DNA from 2 places in the Salana multivorans genome. Region 2 is predicted to be linked to the other one. Evidence: riboswitches for the same ligand, from Rfam matches in the RefSeq annotation. Region 2 holds a riboswitch; the other holds the start of a gene.
The links. A riboswitch is a leader RNA that binds a small molecule or an ion and turns the genes downstream of it on or off. The one in region 2 is predicted to bind S-adenosylmethionine.
Positions count from the first base shown of each region.

Region 1: another riboswitch for S-adenosylmethionine. It lies ahead of EDD28_RS05235 (methylenetetrahydrofolate reductase); the one in region 2 lies ahead of EDD28_RS12595 (LLM class flavin-dependent oxidoreductase).

Region 1 is NZ_RKHQ01000001.1:1,154,794-1,158,999, forward strand. It holds gene metE (5-methyltetrahydropteroyltriglutamate--homocysteine S-methyltransferase) at 1-966, opposite strand, end outside; gene EDD28_RS05235 (methylenetetrahydrofolate reductase) at 1,057-2,073, opposite strand; SAM riboswitch class I at 2,117-2,219, opposite strand; gene EDD28_RS05240 (hypothetical protein) at 2,404-3,744, shown strand; gene EDD28_RS05245 (response regulator) at 3,868-4,206, opposite strand, start outside.
Region 2 is NZ_RKHQ01000002.1:76,078-80,283, reverse strand. It holds gene nadD (nicotinate-nucleotide adenylyltransferase) at 1-232, opposite strand, end outside; gene EDD28_RS17470 (hypothetical protein) at 237-386, opposite strand; gene EDD28_RS12595 (LLM class flavin-dependent oxidoreductase) at 785-1,756, opposite strand; SAM riboswitch class IV at 2,056-2,168, opposite strand; gene EDD28_RS12590 (flavin reductase family protein) at 2,300-2,830, shown strand; gene proB (glutamate 5-kinase) at 2,850-4,016, opposite strand; gene obgE (GTPase ObgE) at 4,027-4,206, opposite strand, start outside.

The DNA of each region.
Region 1 (4,206 bases), on a different contig from region 2:
GCCGGCCAGCAGCGTCACGCCCGAGAGGTCGCGCGTCGTCCCGTCCGGAGCCGTCGGGGCCGGGAGCTCGCCGCGGACGAGGTCGAGCGCGATCGCCTCGACGCCGGCGGCGAGCAGCGGGTCGATCGCGCAGCCGAGGCGGCCGTAGGGCGCGGCCACGAGGATGCGCGGACGCGCCTCGCCGACGGCCGCGGAGGTCAGGGCGGCGTACGCCCGCTCCGTCGCGGCCGTGACCTCCTCGCGGGGCACCTCCCACAGGTCGCTGACGAGCGCCGGCTCGTCGAGCTGGACCCAGGCGGCCCCGGCCGCGGCGAGGTCGGCGAGCAGGAGGGCGTAGGCGGCGACGACCTCGTCGAGGCGGTCGAGCGGCCGGAAGCCGGCGGGGGCGTCGGCGCTCGCCTTGGCCAGGAGCAGGTAGGTGACGGGACCGACGAGCACGGGACGGCCGACGACGCCGAGCCCCGCGGCCTCGCGGACGTGCGCGACGCGGGAGCTGCCGCGGTAGGCGAGCGGCGTCAGCGGGCCGATCTCCGGGACGAGGTAGTGGTAGTTCGAGTCGAACCACTTCGTCATCTCGAGCGGCGGCTGCTCGGCGGTGCCGCGCGCGAGAGCGAACTCGACGTCCGTGCCCAGCGGCGTGCTGGCCGCGGGGTCGACGAGACCGGCGAACCGCTCGGGCACGGCGCCGAGCGCGAGCGTCACGTCGAGCACCTGGTCGTAGTGGGCGAAGTCGAGCGGGACGGAGCTCGGCTCGGTCAGGCCGAGGTCGCGCAGGCGGGTGACGGTCGCGGCGCGCAGGGCCGTGGCCGCCTCCGCGAGGTCGGCCGCGCTGGTGCGGCCGGCCCAGTGGCTCTCGAGCGCGCGCTTGAGCTCGCGGTCGCGGCCGATCCGGGGGTAGCCGAGCACCGTCGCGCGGGGGAGCGCGGCGGCGTCGGGGCTGGTCGAGGGTGCGGTGGGGGAAGGCATGGGGTTCTCCGGGGTGTGGGTGTCCCGAGCCCGGCGGGCGCGATCCGCGATCCGCGTCGGTGGCGGGCCGCGGCCGTGCGCGCCGAAGGCTCAGGCGGGGGCGAGGACCTCGTCGAGGAGGGCCGAGACGCCGCCGTGCTGGTTGAAGGTGTACAGGTGCAGGCCCGGGGCTCCGGCCTCGAGGACCTCCCGGGCCAGGCGCGCGGTCGCCCGCAGCCCGATCCGGGTGGCCTCATCACGGGTCGCGGCCGCGTCGAGCTCGGCGAGCAGCGCGGTCGGTTCCGGGATGTCGTTGAGGGCGCACAGCTTGCGCACCCGCGCGGGGTCGGTGAGCGGCAGGATGCCGGGGACGAGGGGGATCGTGACCCCGGCCTCGCGCGCGGCCTGCTGCAGCTCCCGGTACGCCTCCGCGTCGAAGAAGAGCTGGGTGATGGCGAAGTCGGCACCGGCGTCCTGCTTGGCCCGCAGCGCGGCCAGCTCGTCCGCGCGGCACGCGTACCGGCGGGTGGCCGGGGCGGCCCCGACGGCGCCGGCCTCGGCGCCCCCGACCGCCGGGTCCTCGCCGGCGGCGACGGCCGCGCTCGTCTCGTAGCCGGGGTACGCGGCGACGGCGATCGACACCCGCGGGTGCTGCCCGCGGTGCGCGACGAGGCGGGCGAGGCCCGAGCTCGCCCGCGCGCCGAACCGCTCGGCCTCGACCTCGCGGATGAGCTCGACGAGGTCGCTCGCGCGGGAGAACCCGTCAGGCGCCGGGGTCCACTCGGTCTCGCCCTGCGGGGCGTCGCCGCGCAGGGCGAGGAAGTCGCGGACGCCGGCGTCGAGGAACGCCTCGACCACCGCGCGGAGCTCGGCCCGCGAGCGCCCGACGCACGTGAGGTGCGCGATCACCGGCACCGTCGTCTCGGCGAGGATGCGGGCGACGAGCGCCTGCGAGCGCTCGGCCGTGCTGCCGGAGGCGCCGTAGGTGACGGAGAAGTAGTCCGCGTCCCCCTCGGCGAGCCGGGTGATCGTCTCCCACACCTGCGCCTCGCCCTTGGGCGTGCGCGGGGGGTACAGCTCGTAGCTGATCGTCGGACGCGGCGGACGGTAGAGCTCGGACGTGGTCACGTCGGCCTCCCGTCTCGCCGCGGGTGGTTGGCCCGCATGAGTGTCTCCATCGGTCCTGGCGTGAGCACCCTTCCCCGCGGGAGGCTTCCGTTGAGGGGTTGCTGCGGCGTCGACGAGCCAGGTCTCTCGGCCGCTCTGGATGGTGTCTGGAGAGTAGCGCGGGCGACGGGCGGTGGTCCAGATGCCGGGCTGCGGTCCGCATGTCGAGACGTGCCGGCGCCCGCGACGCGGGTCCGGCGCCCTGACCCGAATTGATAACAGTTCTCATTTTCGGCTAGGGTCGAGCAGGTCCCCATGACCGAGACCACTCCCGAGATAGCAAGGACCCGCATGTCCCGATCCACCCGCCCGCTCGCCGCCGCCGCCCTCGGCGTCCTCGCCATCGCGCTCGCCTCCTGCGCCGCGCCCTCGACGGGCAGCGACGACGGCTCGACCGCCGGCACCACCGAGGAGCACGAGGAGCACGACGACCACGACCACGACGGCGAGGACCACGAGGACCACGCCGACGGGCACGACGACGCCGAGGCCACCGAGGCCTCGAGCCGGACGCCCCGCCTCGCCCTGACCTACGACGGCGGCATCCTCGTCGTCGACGCCACGACGCTCGAGACGGTCGCCGACCTCCAGCTCGACGGCTTCAACCGGCTCGCCGCCCTCGGCGACGGCCGCCACGTCGCCGTCTCGACCACCGGCGGCTGGGCGGTGCTCGACGCCGGCACCTGGAGCGTCCCGCACGGCGACCACTCGCACTACTACACGGCGGCCCCGGCCCTGACCGACGTCCTGCTCGAGGCCACGACGCCCGGACACGCCGTCCACCACGACGGCCTCAACGCCTTCTTCGACGACGGCACCGGCGACGTCACCGTCGTCGAGACGAGCGAGTGGACGGACATGGTCGAGCACGGCCACCTCCACCCGATCCGCGAGTACACGACCGAGCACGCGCACCACGGTGTCGCGGTCGCGACCGCCAACGGCGACCTGTTCGTGACCCGCGGCGACGACAGCGGGCGCACCGGCGCCATGCTGCTCGACGCCGACGACGCCGAGATCGCGGTCGACGACCAGTGCCCCGGCGTGCACGGCGAGTCCGCCGCGACGGACGCCGACGGCGAGGAGTTCATCCTCGCCGGCTGCGAGAACGGGGCCCTCGTCCTGCGCGACGGCACCTTCACCAAGCTCGCGGCGCCCGACGCCTTCGGCCGCATCGGCAACGCGTTCAGCGTCGAGGGCAACGACATCGTCCTCGGCGACTACAAGACCAACGAGCAGGGCGGGATCGGCCTGACGCAGATCAGCCTCATCGACCTCGGCACCGACACCATCACGCCGGTCGACCCGTTCGGCGGGTCGGACGCCGAGTACACGTGGCGCGGCCTCGCCCGCGGCGACGACGGCGAGATCCTGGTGCTCGGCACCGACGGCGTGCTGCGCGTCCTCGACACCGCGGGCGCACAGGTCCGCGAGATCCCCGTCATCGACGCGTGGGAGGTGCCGGAGGAGTGGCAGACGGCGCACCCGGCCCTGACCGTCCTCGACGGGATGGCCTACGTGACGGAGCCCGCCACCGGCGAGCTGCACGCCGTCGACTTCAGCGGCGGGACCGTCTGGAAGTCCGGTGACCTCGGGCGCCCCACGACGGAGATCGCCGGCGTCACCGGCTGATCCCCCGCCGGTCCGCCGCGCCGCCGTCGTCCGTCTCGTCTCCTCCTCCTTCGAGACGGACGACGGCGGCGCTTCGGCGTCCGGGAGGGGCCGGCGACGGGCGGCCGCGGCCGCGCGGGTCGCTCAGCCCTCGGCGGCCTCCGGGTCGATCCACGGACGGCGCGGGTAGGGGTCGTCGATGTGCCCGGCGTTGAGCGCCCGCGCCACGGCCTCCCGCGGGCCGTCGCGCAGCGGGACGCCGGCCGCCTCGAACGCGTTCATGACGTGCATCATGTGCGTGCGCGCCGTCGAGACCGAGATGCCCAGCGTCGACGCGACCGACGACCACGGATAGCCCGCCGCGAGCAGCCGCACCACCTCGCGGGCGCGCGGCGAGAGCTCGACCGCGCCGACCGGGTCGGCGAGCACGGCCTCCGCCAGCTCCGAGTTCACGTGCGCCTCGCCCCGGGCGGCCGCCGCGAG
Region 2 (4,206 bases):
GGTTCGACGCCGTCGCGATGACGGTCATGAGGTAGCGGTGCTCGGCTGGCGCGACCCTGCGGTCGGCCTTGAACGGCTGGAGGCCGGTCGGGACGAAGACGACCTCGTCGAGCCCGAACTCGGCCGCGGCCTCGCTGGCGGCGACGAGGTGGCCGTGGTGGATGGGATCGAAGGTTCCACCCATGACGCCGGTGCGTCGACGCGCGCCCCGGGCGCTCTGGCGGTGAGCCACTACCTCAGCGCCGGCGCGTTCCGACGCTGCGGAACGCGTACGTGGCGAGCAGCATGAGCATGAGGATCGCGAACGCGATCCCTCCGTACAGCCAGGGGCTGGGGCGCGTTGCCTCGTGGGCAGCCTCTGCGAGGACCAGCAGCGAGCTCGACATCACGTCTCCTTCTTCGCGGCCCGTCTCAGCCGCAACCTTCACAGTGTTCCACGTCCCGACGGCCCGCGGCCAACCGCGTCGGAAAGGTCACTCCCCCGGCGGAGGGCGACCGGGGACCAAGGTCCCCGTTCCGACCCCGTTCCGGGACGCAGACTTGAGGGGCGGTCACGCACCGCGACAGCCCCGCTGCTTGACCTACCCGGTCGCGGCGGGCTGGTGAGACCGGCTAGCGCCGGAGCTGGTCTCCCGCGGAAGCCCCGCCACGATCGTGGCGGGGCTTCCTGCACTCTGCGGGTCCGGCGGGACGGCCGGGGTGCGCGCGAACGCGGCACCCTCGGCCGACGCCCCGCAGGCGGCGCGATCGCCGAGCGCGCTCGGCGCGGCCCAGCGCGCGACGCCTAGAGAACGAACGCGAGGTCGTCCACGAGGTCGCCCGCGTCCTGCGGCGCGGACGCAGCCGCCGGGGCGGGCACGAGCCCGCGGGCCGCCAGCTCGGGGACGAGCCCGTGCGCGATGGCGAGCGCGTCGGTCGGCAGCGAGCCGGGGACGAGCACGAACCCGTCCACGACACCGGCCCACTCCTCGAGGGCGTCGGCGACGGTCTGCGCGGTCCCGGCCAGCGTGAGCGTCGCGGCCTCCTCGCTGGCGCCGTCGGAGACGTCGCGGAGCAGGTCGGCGCGGAACTGCGCGCTCAGCTCGTCCTGCGCGATGACCGTGACGACGTCGACGACGACGCGGACGTCGTCGGGGTTGCGCCCCGCGGCCGCGGCGGCGGTGCGGATGGCCTCGCGACGCGCGGCGGCCTCCGCGAGGTCGGACACCCGCAGGCGGACGACGTCGCTGTGCCGCCCGGCGACGACGGCGGCCTCCGGCTCGGCCGGGGCCGTCACGAGCAGGGGTGCTCCGGCGGTGACCAGCGCGCGGTCGCCGGCCCAGACCCGGCGGACCTCGGCGTGGACGCCGCCGGCCGTCACGGTGGCGGGCAGCTGCCAGCCGGCGCGGCCGTCCGTGCGCACCTGGAGCCCGGCGACGGCCCGGGCGAGCCGGACCGGGTCGAGCAGGCCGGCCGGGAGGGCGGGGACGATCGCCGTCGCGCCGTGCAGCAGGCCGGCGGCGGCCAGCCGGGAGACCAGGACGGCCGGGTCGAGCCAGGCGTCCGGGCGGGCGGCGTCGTCGAGGCGGAACGACTCCCCGACCGTGACGAGGTCGATGCCGGCCTCGGCGGCGAGCAGGAGGTAGTCGGAGACGTCGCCGAGCGAGACGTGCTGCGCTCGGCTGGACCGGGCGCGGGTGTGCAGGGGCGCCTTGGCGCCGAGACCGGTGAGGTCGAGACCGAGCGTGAGACGGGTGGTGGGCGTGGGAGCAGTCATGACAGGTCCTTGAGGTGCACGCGGCGACGAGCCGCGACGAGTGTGTGGGGTGCTGGTCCGCGGGAGGCGGACGGGCCCGGAAGCGGGCGGGAGCACGACGGCGGGAAGCCGGCCGGGTGGGCCGAGCGGAGGAGCCTCACACGAGGTGAGGCGCAGTTCCTGCCGCCGTCAGCGCATACACATGCACGCCATCGGCGTGCCACACATCGAGGAGGTGGCGTTCGGGACGGTGGACTGGCTCGGGGCCTGGTTCACTCGCGGTGCCATCGTCGTTCGTTCCTCGTATCTCCGCTGCTGCGGACGAGCGCTTGCCCTGACAGGTAGCCAGGACCTGGTCGTCACCCGGGGCACCCCACCGCAGGTGGAGGGTTGCCGTCCAGCAAGCCGGGGCTTGATGCTGGAGCTCGAGACCGTGGTGCCGACGGTACGGCGGCCCCCGATCCGGTGTCAAATCATCACCTCGACGACACCCACCCATTGTCCAGATGATGGACGTTCGTTCTGCCGCCGCCGATCTCGGCGCCGCGGGGTTACCGTGGAGACGTGCCAACCTCGCTCAGCCCCGTCGGTCGACCGGCCGCCGTCGACGCCGTCGCCCCGCGCGCGTTCAAGGACCTGTTCCGCCACCACCCCGCCGGCGTCGCCATCGTGACGCTCGCGGGTCCGGGCGGCGAGCCGGTCGGTTTCACGGCCACGTCGGTCATCTCGGTCTCGGCCGAGCCGCCGATCCTCGCGTTCTCGGTGACCCAGACGTCGTCGTCGCTCGCGGCGCTGCAGCAGGCGACGACGGGCATCGTCCACTTCCTCGGCGAGGCCCACGCCGACCTGTCGACGCGGTTCGCGACGCCGGGCATCGACCGGTTCGCCGGCGTCGCGTGGGACCGGCTGCCGACCGGGGAGCCGCTCCTGTCCGACGTCGACGCCTGGGCGCGGATCGAGCTCCTCGACCGGATCCCGGCCGGGTCGAGCTACCTCGTGCTCGCGGGCGTCACCGCGATCTCCGACCACGGGAGCCGGGCCGAGCAGGCGCCGCGACTCGTCTACGCCGACCGGACCTACCGCCGCCTGTCCTGACCCGTCCGGTCACCCGGCCTCAGCGCCGGCGACGCACCACGACGAGGTCGTCCCGGTTGACCACCTCGCGGTCGTGGCCGGTGCCGAACAGCTCGCGGAGCTGCTCCGACGTGCGCCCGAGCCGCTCCGGCAGCTCCTCGCTCGAGTAGGCGACGAGCCCCCGCGCGACGACGGTCCCGTCCGGGTCGACGATCTCGACCGGGTCACCGGCCTCGAACGTCCCCTCGACGCCCGTGACGCCCGCCGCGAGCAGCGAGCGCTTCCCGTGGGTGATCGCGCGCACGGCCCCCTCGTCGAGGACGAGCCGGCCCTGCGCGTGGGCGGCGTGCGCCAGCCACAGGCGCCGCGTGCGCGGCCGAGGACCGGTCGCCTGGAACCAGGTCCCGACGTCCTGCCCCTCGAGCGCGTCGGCGACGTCGGTCGCCCCGGCGACCAGCGTCGGGATGCCGGCCCCGGTCGCCGTCAGCGCCGCCGTCACCTTCGTCGTCATGCCGCCCGTCCCGACGCCGCTGCCGCGCGCCGTCACGGTGACGCCCTCGAGGTCGGCGGCCGAGGACACGACCCCGATCCTGCTGGACGTCGGCAGCGACGGGTGGCCGTCGTAGAGCGCGTCGACATCGGTGAGCAGGACGAGCGCGTCGGCCTGGACGACGTGCGCGACGAGCGCGGCGAGGCGGTCGTTGTCACCGAACCGGATCTCGTCGGTGGCGACCGCGTCGTTCTCGTTGACGATGGGCACGACCCCGAGGGCGAGGAGCCGCTCCAGCGCGCGCTGGGCGTTCTTGTACTGACCGCGCCGGACGACGTCCTCCGCGGTCAGCAGCACCTGCGCCACCGTGAGGCCGTGCCGGGCGAACGCGCGCGTGTAGTGCGCCATGAGGAGGCCCTGGCCGACGCTCGCGGCCGCCTGCTGCGTCGCGAGGTCGCGCGGGCGCGCGGCGAGCCCGAGCGGCGTGATCCCGGCGGCGATCGCCCCGGAGGACACGAGGACGACCTGCGTCCCCGCCTCGCGGCGCGCGGCGAGCGCGTCGGCCACCGCGGCGACGGCCGCCGGGTCGAGCGCTCCCCCGCCCCGCGTCAGCGAGGACGAGCCGATCTTGACGACGACGCGCTGCGCCGCCCGCAGGACGGTGCGCTCCGTCCCGCGGCTGAGGTCGCGCGGGGTGCGCTCGGCGGTTGCTCTCACGCCACCAGTCTCACAGGTCCGGATCGGTCCAGACGCCGCGGTCGCGCTCGTCCGACATCTCCTCGCGCGCGGCGGTCTTGGCATCCATCCGCGCGGTGTGGGTGGCGCGGCGGTCCCGCGTCGTGCGGCGCGAGGCGTCCTCGAGGCGGATGTCCGTCCCGCGCGGGGCGAGCAGCTCGGCGCCGGTCTG